DNA from 3 places in the Pseudoalteromonas sp. SWN29 genome. Region 3 is predicted to be linked to each of the others. Evidence: predicted binding sites of a transcription regulator. Region 3 holds the regulator's gene; each other region holds the start of a gene.
What was found. The regulator FliA, encoded in region 3, starts transcription of late flagellar genes. The targets are predictions, from matches to a motif close to CTAAAGNTNNNNNNNNNNNNGCCGATA.

Region 1 (3,285 bases), on a different contig from region 3:
CTTTGGTTTTGTTGAAATGGCGCAAGCTGATGCAGACAATGCAATTGCTAACTTAAACGATAGCGAGTTCCAACAACGTACTTTAAAGGTACGTGAAGCAAAACAAAAACAAGAAGATGATTCTAATGCTCTACGTACTGAGACGGATCAGTCAGTGTAACTAGCTTTACCGCTAGCTTATTGCTAAACACATCAGCCGTTGCATAATATTGCAGCGGCTTTTTTATGTCTGTTAGTTTATTCACACATAAGTTAAGTTCGTTAAGTAAGTAACTAACCCTATTTGCTATCGCTATACCTGAATCAAGTAATTTTACATTCCCTTCAAAATACTGACTCATCGGCCCTGCTAGAATTGGAAAGTGCGTACACCCCAGTACAAGTACATCTATAGTTTTATCTATATGCAGGCCATCTAGTACTTGGCGCAACTTGTTTGTATTTAATGAGTCTGTAAAAAAGTATTGCTCAGCTAAGGCTACTAACTCCACACTGCTATATAGATTAACAACTACATTACGCGCATGTTCAGCAATTAACGTTTTAGTGTATGAACTGGCGATCGTTGCTGGTGTGGCTAATAAGCCAATATGATTTGAACGTGTTAACTCTGCGGCAGGCTTTATTGCTGGCACAACTCCTACAATTGGAATATCTGTCACTTGGCGAACCGCACTAAGTGCAGATGTAGAAGCGGTATTACACGCTATTACAATTAGATCAACGTTAAGAGCGTTAGTTCTGATGAAATGAATAAGTGAGCATAATCGGTTAATGATTGTTTGCTGGGATTGAGCACCATAAGGTAGTAAAGCATTATCCATAAAATAGCTGTACTGAGCATTGGGGATACTTTGCATTATATGCTCAAGTACAGTAGTCCCACCAATACCTGAATCAAAGACCATTATATGCGCTGACAAACTACCGTTCCCACTTTACTTTAAGAACGGCAGTTTGCCATGAGGTATTTATAAAAGAAAGTAGTTTAACTTTGCGTGGTTTCTAAATCAGCAAGATCGTCGGCTGCCGAATTTAACTGATTAAGGTTTTCGAACATAGACTTTGTGTAATCAACAAGCTTATCTATTTGTTCCTGATCTTGATTTAACCATTGTAGAATGCCACCTAGTTGGTTCTGTAATCCAAGTTCGCCTGCTTTTTCAAAAGCATTTTTGAGATCGTCATTAAAAGGAGCTAAACCCTCTGCTACTTGCTTTTCGGGTGCTGGTTTATATTCTTCATAGCTTTTAACTGTAGCTATTGTTTTTGTTTGGCGTAAATCCATAGAAAAAGCCACCAGCTGATCGCTGTCTAAACTCAGCTCTTGCGCTTGTTCAAATGCTTTATCTAGATCACCACCAAAAAATGTTTTACTTAAATCTTGTAAATCTTCCATCATCGCATTAATAGCTTCTTGCTCTTGCTCATTTAAGTCACCATTTACCGACATCGAAAATGATACCTGTCGAGATTGCGATGATGAGCTTGCGAACGACTCGCTATTACTGTTTTGCTGATAGCCGCTTGCCGACTGAGATTCAAATGCATCTGCAAAGCTAATACTTACCTCGTCACCTTCTGCGGTGGTAAATTTATACTCTGCATTACTCGTCATACTGACATATTGAGCCTGGCTTATATTTACGCTGGCAGGTTGTGGGTTAAATAACGACTCTTCAAACTTATCGAGCCCATTGTAAATTCCCTCTTTGGACTTATTAATCCCCTCTTCCATGTCATCATTAAATACGCCTGTACCTTTGAGTTCATCAACTGCGTCGTCAATCCCTATTTGGACTCCTTTGCGCGCATCGCCTAGCATATCTTTGAGCTTTTCGTCATCAGCGCCGTTAGCTTTTGCTTTGTTAACAGCACTACTTACAAAATCGAGTACGTTTTTTACTATTTCATCAAAATCAAAGAGTGGTTTATCTGCTTTTTTTTCTGCGATAGGCAATCCAAGTTGCTCAGCCATTTTATCGCCAAGCACCTTTGCGGCCAACTCTCGGCCTCGTTGTTGATAGCTATCTTGAGGAGACGTAATTGTAGGTTGCTGTATATCAGCTTTATTATTAAATTTATTGATATTGTTGTTTGGCGTAAAGCCATAATTACCTATTTTCATGATTCGTCTCCTAAGCGTGCGTAGTTTATTATCGGCTATAACAATAAGAACTAAAGTACAATGTTCAATAAAACAGCATAAATGCTAGCCAAAACTAGACAAATACGCAGCGCTCCCTACAATAGCGCCGATAAACAGATCTTAGAGAAGGTAGTAGCGTTAATGGCAGTTATTAAAATAGATACCACACAGTACCAAACGCAGTTAAGTGAAAAAGAGCAGCGTATTAGTGCGCAGTTTCAACGTTTTGGTGTGGAGCAACTAGAAGTATTTAGCTCAGAGCCAACTAACTACCGCCAACGTGCTGAATTTAGAGTATGGCACGACGGTGACGATCTGTTTCACATTATGTTTGATCAACAAACAAAAGAAAAAATCCGTGTTGATACATTTGACCCTGCAGCGCCTCTAGTAGGTGAAATAATGCAGGTGATGATTGAAAGCCTCAAGCCTTGCGAGATATTACGTCGTAAGTTATTTCAAATTGATTACTTATCAACGCTAAGCGGTGAAATTTTAGTAAGCTTGCTTTATCACAAACCACTTGATGAAGAGTGGCTAAGTGAAATTAAAGCACTTAAGGAAAAGCTAAGCAGTAAATACAAAATTGACTTTATAGGCCGTGCTCGCAAACAAAAAGAAGTGCTGGGTGAAGACTTTGTAACTGAGTATTTAACTGTTAATGGCCAAGAGCTTATTTACCAACAAGTAGAAAATAGCTTTACTCAGCCTAATGCAAAAGTAAATATTAATATGCTGGAGTGGGCGCAAGACTTATGTAAGCCACTAAAAAATGATTTATTAGAACTGTATTGCGGTAACGGTAACTTTTCAATTGCGTTAGCGGGTTCTTTTAATAAAGTATTAGCGACGGAAATATCAAAATCATCTGTTCACTCAGCTCAATACAACATTGCTAAAAATAACGTAGAGAACTTAGATATTATTCGTATGTCGAGCGAAGAGTTTACCCAAGCAATGAATGGCGAGCGTACTTTTTCTCGTTTAGACGGGATTGACCTTAAAAGCTATGACTGCCAAACCATATTGGTTGATCCACCGCGCGCCGGCATGGATGAATTAACGTGTGACCTTGTGGCTAACTACGAAAGCATAATTTATATATCGTGTAATCCAGAAACCCTTGAGCGTGACCT
Region 2 (3,285 bases), on a different contig from region 3:
TCTGGTCAACCTAATACATATACTTTTGCTGATACTTTCAAAGCTGGTGATATTAGTGTATCAACTCAAGCAAATGCACAGGCTGTATTTGCCGGTATGGACTCATTAATAGCCGTAGTTGATAAAAAGCGTGCTGAACTGGGTGCTGTACAAAACCGTTTTCAATCAACGATTCGTAACCAATCGAATATATCAGAAAACTTATCTGCTGCTCAATCACGTATTAAAGATACTGACTTTGCGCAAGAAACGGCTAACTTAACTAAGATGCAAATTTTACAACAAGCAAGCCAAACAATTCTTAGCCAAGCAAATCAGCGTCCACAGGCTGCATTAAGCCTACTAGGATAATTAAGATAAGCTGTCAAACTGTTGACGTGAAATGAAAGCGCCCTTGTCTAATGGGGTATTAACAAAGGCGCTAAAGATGGATTATAAAGCGGAGGCGCTAAAAATCCGATAGTGTTCTAACATTTGTAAGAACATAACTATTAAAGCATAAAGTGTGCCATTTTATGCTTCATACACCCACTCTAAAACTTATCTTATATAAAGGCTCTATTTAGAGCCTTTTTTATGCTCGATCCCCTGTAGTATAACTGTTTGCATAACTATAAAAAGTTGGCCTAAAGCTTGCTCTACTCTTATTAAGTTTTTAAATAACCTGCAAAGTGGCAGTTTTTTGCCCCTGGCAATTAAAGTTTGCCGTTGTAATGAGTCACTTTGTCAAATATCACCAATTTCAGCTGGTGATTTAATTTTGACAGATAAGAAGAGAGTTTATTATGGCTTTATATGTAAATACTAATGTGAGTGCACTAAATGCACAACGTCAGCTAACAAATACAGGTAATGACTTAGATACGTCATTTAAACGTTTATCATCTGGACTACGTATAAATAGCGCAGCTGATGATGCTGCAGGTTTACAAATATCGGATCGACTCCAGTCGCAAATACTTGGTTTAAACCAGGGTAACCGTAATGCTAACGACGGGATCTCTCTAGCGCAAACGGCTGAAGGGGCGTTAGATGAAATAACGTCGACTTTCCAACGTATTCGTACGTTATCTCAACAAGCCGCCAATGGTTCAAATACAGATGAAGATAGATTGGCGATTCAAGAAGAAATTCGTCAATTATCTGCAGAAGTAAACCGCATTGCCAGCGATACTACATTTGGTGGTCAAAATCTACTAGATGGCTCCTATTCTGCAAGTTTTCAGGTCGGTGCTGATGCAGTGCAAACTATTGGGTTTAGCATGCAGTCAGTTGGTGTTAGTGATAATTCATTGGAAGCCAATGGAGGCTTTACTATTTCAGGTATTGCAGGTATTGCTGTAGCCGTTGGTGGTAAAGATTATGATGTTTTGGCTGCTGGAATCAGTGGTATTGATGGTACTGTAACGGCTGCATCATTAAGCTTCGCGGATGTATTTACAGCTGATGGAATTAGTGTTTCGACACAAGTTAATGCACAAAAGGTATTTGCTGGTATGGATTCTCTAATCGCGGTAGTTGATAAAAAACGTGCCGAACTCGGTGCTGTTCAAAATCGTTTTCAATCGACTATTCGTAACCAAGCTAATATTTCTGAAAATTTAGCATCAGCAAAATCGCGAATTAAAGATGCAGATTTCGCGGCGGAAACAGCTAACTTAACGAAAAACCAAATTTTACAACAAGCTAGTCAAACTATATTAGGCCAAGCGAATCAACGACCTCAAGCAGCATTGAGCTTATTACAAGGTTAAAAAATTAAATAAAAGTTAAATTATTTTACAAATAAAGCTAAAGCTTTCACTTTATCGGACGATAACTGAGTTAGAGAACTATCAATCTAGGACTCTAAGTCAGGTAATATAACAGGGTAGGGGTATCCCGTTGTATTGCTCTTAAAATGATAAAGCGGAGGCTATTATGGCTTTATATGTAAATACCAATGTGAGTTCATTGAACGCACAAAGACAATTAAGTAAATCAGGCAATTCCCTCGATACTTCGTTCCAACGTTTATCATCAGGCTTTCGCATTAATAGTGCAAAAGATGATGCAGCTGGTATGCAAATCGCTAACCGTTTAACAAGTCAGGTTAATGGTTTAAATCAAGGTAACCGAAATGCTAACGACGGCATTTCACTGGCGCAAACTGCTGAAGGTGCATTAGATGAAGTAACATCAATGTTCCAACGTATCCGTACCTTGGCTCAACAGGCTTCAAACGGTTCAAATACTGATGAAGATCGCTTAGCAGTACAAGAAGAAATTCGTTCTTTATCTGAAGAAGTTAACCGTGTTGCAGCGGATACTACTTTTGGTGGACAGAACTTATTAGATGGTAGCTATAATGCTAAGTTTCAAGTAGGTGCTGATGCAGTACAAACGATTAATTTTAGTATGCAAACAGTCGGTGCAACGACCAATACTTTAGAGACAAATGGTGGCTTTACACTATCAGGTATTGCTGGTGTTGCCGCAGGAGTTACAGGTAATACTTTGGCAGAACTAGCTGAAGGTATAAGTGCCATCGATGGTGCTACTCTTGCAGCATCTTTAGATTTTACGACTACCTTTACAGCTGGCGATATTAGTGTATCTACACAAGCAAATGCGCAGGCTGTATTTGCCGGTATGGACTCATTAATAGCGGTAGTTGATAAAAAGCGTGCTGAACTGGGTGCTGTACAAAACCGTTTTCAATCAACGATTCGTAACCAATCGAATATCTCTGAAAATTTATCTGCTGCCCGTTCGCGCATCCAAGATACAGATTTTGCACAAGAAACTGCAAATTTGACGAAAATGCAGATACTTCAGCAAGCAAGTCAATCTATTTTGAGTCAAGCTAATCAGCGCCCACAAGTTGCTTTATCGTTACTTGGGTAGTAAATACGCTTTATAAGCCACTACATGAAAGCAGAATATTTTCTTATAGTGGCCTATACTTTAGCTTATAAACAAGGGGGAGTTGTGATGATTGATTTTAATTCTGCACAAAGAACGAGCGAAAACTTCACTTCTACTAACTCTAGTCAGGTAAAGATTGGAATAGAAGATGAAAAGCGTAGTAAAGGCACGGAAATTGCTGGTAGAAAAGCAGTAAATATAGATAAAAATACTCTAGTAGATCAGCAAGAAAGAAAAAACTTATTTACTGAAGTAAAAAATAATTTGGAGAAGCTCAATGAGTTTATTCCAGTCACAGCTACAAATTTGATTTTTGAGTTTGATGAGCTAGGAGAACCACCAATTATAAAAGTGCTTGATAAACAAAGTAATGAAGTA
Region 3 (3,285 bases):
AAGTTTGTGTGGCAACTGGTTCTTTTATTTTTTGTTGTTCTACTTTATTCACGGTGCTGTCACTGTCATCTTGCTCAGCAAACGCTGTTAAAAGATGAAGTAAGCTTTCTTCTACTTCCCTAACAAGTTCTATAACACGGCGAATAACTTGGCCTGTTAAGTCTTGATAGTCTTGAGCCATTAGTACATTTGTCATCAAGCTTTGAAGCTCATCTGTTTTATGATGAGAGTTATTCATAAACTTATCGATACTGTGACAAAGTTGTTTAAACTCACCAAGCTCAATTTCGCGGCTCATTAAACGATCCCATGTCGGTTTGATATGAGATATTTCATCTGCTAATTGCTGGGCTATAGGAAGACTAGCCTCCACTGCATCCATTGTTTTGTTAGCCGCATTTTCTGTCATTTCTATAACATAATTAAGCCGCTTTTTAGCATCTGGAATAGCATCAGTCGTTATGTTAGTTAAGCGAGTGTCAAGCTCAAAACTTTTAAGGGCTTCGTGCAATTGACGGGTCAACTTTCCAACTTCAGCAAATAATTCAGACTGCTCTTGCGAGGCAGTCTCTAAAATCAACTGATTTGCTTTATCTTGCTCATCATTTTCTAAAAAAACAACGAGCTGACGAGCTTGTTCTAACGTTATTTGAGGCGCAGCTAGTGCTGGCATAAGCCTCTCCCCCATCATTAGCCTAAGCGTTCAAATACTTTTTCTAACTTAGTTTTTAATGTTCCAGCCGTAAAAGGCTTAACAATATAACCATTAACGCCAGCTTGCGCTGCAGCTATTATTTGTTCTTTTTTAGCTTCTGCCGTTACCATTAATACAGGGATATGCTTTAACTTATCATCTGCACGAATTGCTCTTAAAAGGTCAATACCTTGCATTCCAGGCATATTCCAATCAGTAACTACAAAATCAAACACTTGATTTTGCAACATAGGCAAAGCTGTAGACCCGTCATCAGCTTCTTGAACGTTAGTGAAACCTAAATCACGTAACAGGTTTTTTATAATACGTCTCATCGTTGAAAAATCATCAACTACAAGAATTTTCATGTTTTTATCCAAAACATCCCCCAGTGAGGTATTAACCTTTGTTTACTTACTACTAATTTATCCAGTCATTGATTTTAGCTTTAAGCTTAATCATCGCCTGACCATGTATCTGACTTACACGCGACTCACTTACATCGAGTATATGTCCTATTTCTTTTAAATTCATTTCATCGTTATAGTACAAAGAAAGCACCATTGCATCACGCTCTGGTAATGACTTAATTGCACTTAGCAAAGACTCATTAAACCGATCATTTTTAACATTATTAAAAGGTTTATCTTGCGCTAAATCTTGGCCTACGGGAGTAATAACATCCTCATCAACACCAAGGTCTTCTATACCTAATATTTTACTCGCATTCACATCATTTAAAATATGATGGTACTCATTGAGTGAAATTTCAAGTTTTTCAGCAACTTCTGTATCTGTTGGTTCGCGATTAAGACTACTTTCGAGCCCAGTAATTGCTTCTGCAACTTGTCGGCTTTTGCGGTGTACTGAGCGAGGAGCCCAATCACCACGGCGCATTTCATCAAGCATGGCACCGCGAATACGAATACCTGCAAAGGTTTCAAAGCTTGCGCCCTTTGTTGCATCAAAGTTTTTTGAAGCTTCTATTAAACCTATCATTCCTGATTGAATTAAATCATCAAGTTGAACGCTAGGTGGTAATCGAGCAATTAGATGACATGCCACTTTTTTGACAAGTGATGCATGCTTCTCAACAATCACATTTAAGTTTTGTGTTGATTGATATCCCATAGCTCTATTCACCAATATTGTCATAATTAGCCGTTTACTAGTTTCTCAATGAAAAACTCTAAATGCCCAGATGGTTGGTTTGGTATTGGCCATTTAACTGCTTTTGTTGCCAGCGTTTTAAACGCAAGAGCGGCTGGCGAATTAGGAAAGAGCTCTACTATTACTTTTTGACGACGCGTTGCTTTGCGCATATTTTCGTCATAAGGAACCGTTGCTACTAGCTCCATCGACACATCTAAAAAGCGATCGGTAACCTTAGATAGCTTTGCAAATAATTCAGTGCCTTCACGCATACTGCGAACCATGTTGGCAACAATTTTAAATTTATAAACGCCATGCTCACGGCTTAATACTTTAATAAGTGCGTAAGCATCTGTGATTGATGTTGGTTCATCGCACACTACAACCATTACATCTTGTGCTGCGCGCGAAAAGCTCAGCACCATGTCCGAAATACCAGCGGCTGTATCTACAATTAAAATATCAAATTCGGTATTCAATTCGCTAAACGCACGAATTAGTCCAGCATGCTCCGATGGTGATAACTCAACCATACTTTGCGAACCCGATGTAGCGGGTACAATTTTAATACCAGCAGGACCTTCAACTAAAATTTCGTCAAGCTCACATTCACCAGACAAAACATGTGATAAATTACGCTCTACACGTAAACCAAGCATCACATCACAATTTGCTAAACCTAGGTCAGCATCCAGTACTAGTACTCTATTACCTTGCTGCCCTAGTGCAATAGCGGTATTTAGAGAAACATTTGTTTTCCCCACCCCACCTTTACCACCGGTTACAGCGATAACTTTAACGCCGTTGTTATTGTTTTGACTCATTTTGCGCAGGCCGCTTGCTTGATCTAATACTGTGTTAATCATACATCCCTACTGTACTTGACGCCACTGCTTGATGCCTTGAATGTTGTGCTTTTGTTCTTTTTAAATATAATTGCTCAGCCTTTTTTACTAGTTTTTCAGCATTTGCAACACGAATATCTTCTGGTACTCGTTGTCCGTTAGTAAGATACCCTATTGGAAGGCGATTTTGAATCGCAATACTAATAATCTCACCCAAACTTAATGATTCATCTAACTTGGTGAAAATACAACCACTTAACTGTACTTTTTTAAAGTGGCGTACAGTTTCTTGTAATACATTCATTTGCGCTGTGGCACTGAGTACCAGGTAGTTGCGAATGTCCACACGCTGGTTGCGCATTAACGTATTTAACTGCTCAGTTAAGCGTAAATCTCGTTGGCTCATACCTGCCGTATCAATTAACACTAGACGTTTATTTCGTAAATGATATAAAACTTCAGCTAACTCATTAGCATCTTTAACTTGTTTAACACCACAACCAATAATACGGCCGTAAGTTGCAAGCTGCTCATAAGCACCAATTCTGTATGTATCCGTGGTTATTAAGGCCACTTTATCAGCGCCATACTTTT

Region 1: a site for FliA is predicted at 2,158-2,184, ahead of I6F53_RS17640 (DUF5610 domain-containing protein). Genes of this name have one in related genera too.
Region 2: a site for FliA is predicted at 1,792-1,818, ahead of I6F53_RS16420 (flagellin N-terminal helical domain-containing protein). Genes of this name have one in related genera too.

What each region holds. Positions count from the first base shown of each region.
Region 1 covers NZ_JADYXE010000057.1:22,576-25,860, reverse strand. Annotated here, with positions in the region: gene I6F53_RS17650 (RNA recognition motif domain-containing protein) at 1-160, shown strand, start outside; gene murI (glutamate racemase) at 123-923, opposite strand; gene I6F53_RS17640 (DUF5610 domain-containing protein) at 989-2,128, opposite strand; gene trmA (tRNA (uridine(54)-C5)-methyltransferase TrmA) at 2,291-3,285, shown strand, end outside.
Region 2 covers NZ_JADYXE010000048.1:14,243-17,527, reverse strand. Annotated here, with positions in the region: gene I6F53_RS16430 (flagellin N-terminal helical domain-containing protein) at 1-351, shown strand, start outside; gene I6F53_RS16425 (flagellin N-terminal helical domain-containing protein) at 786-1,754, shown strand; gene I6F53_RS16420 (flagellin N-terminal helical domain-containing protein) at 1,921-2,886, shown strand; gene I6F53_RS16415 (flagellar protein FlaG) at 2,974-3,285, shown strand, end outside.
Region 3 covers NZ_JADYXE010000003.1:20,435-23,719, reverse strand. Annotated here, with positions in the region: gene I6F53_RS01535 (protein phosphatase CheZ) at 1-673, opposite strand, end outside; gene cheY (chemotaxis response regulator CheY) at 691-1,074, opposite strand; gene I6F53_RS01525 (RNA polymerase sigma factor FliA) at 1,115-1,825, opposite strand; gene I6F53_RS01520 (MinD/ParA family ATP-binding protein) at 1,852-2,712, opposite strand; gene flhF (flagellar biosynthesis protein FlhF) at 2,705-3,285, opposite strand, start outside.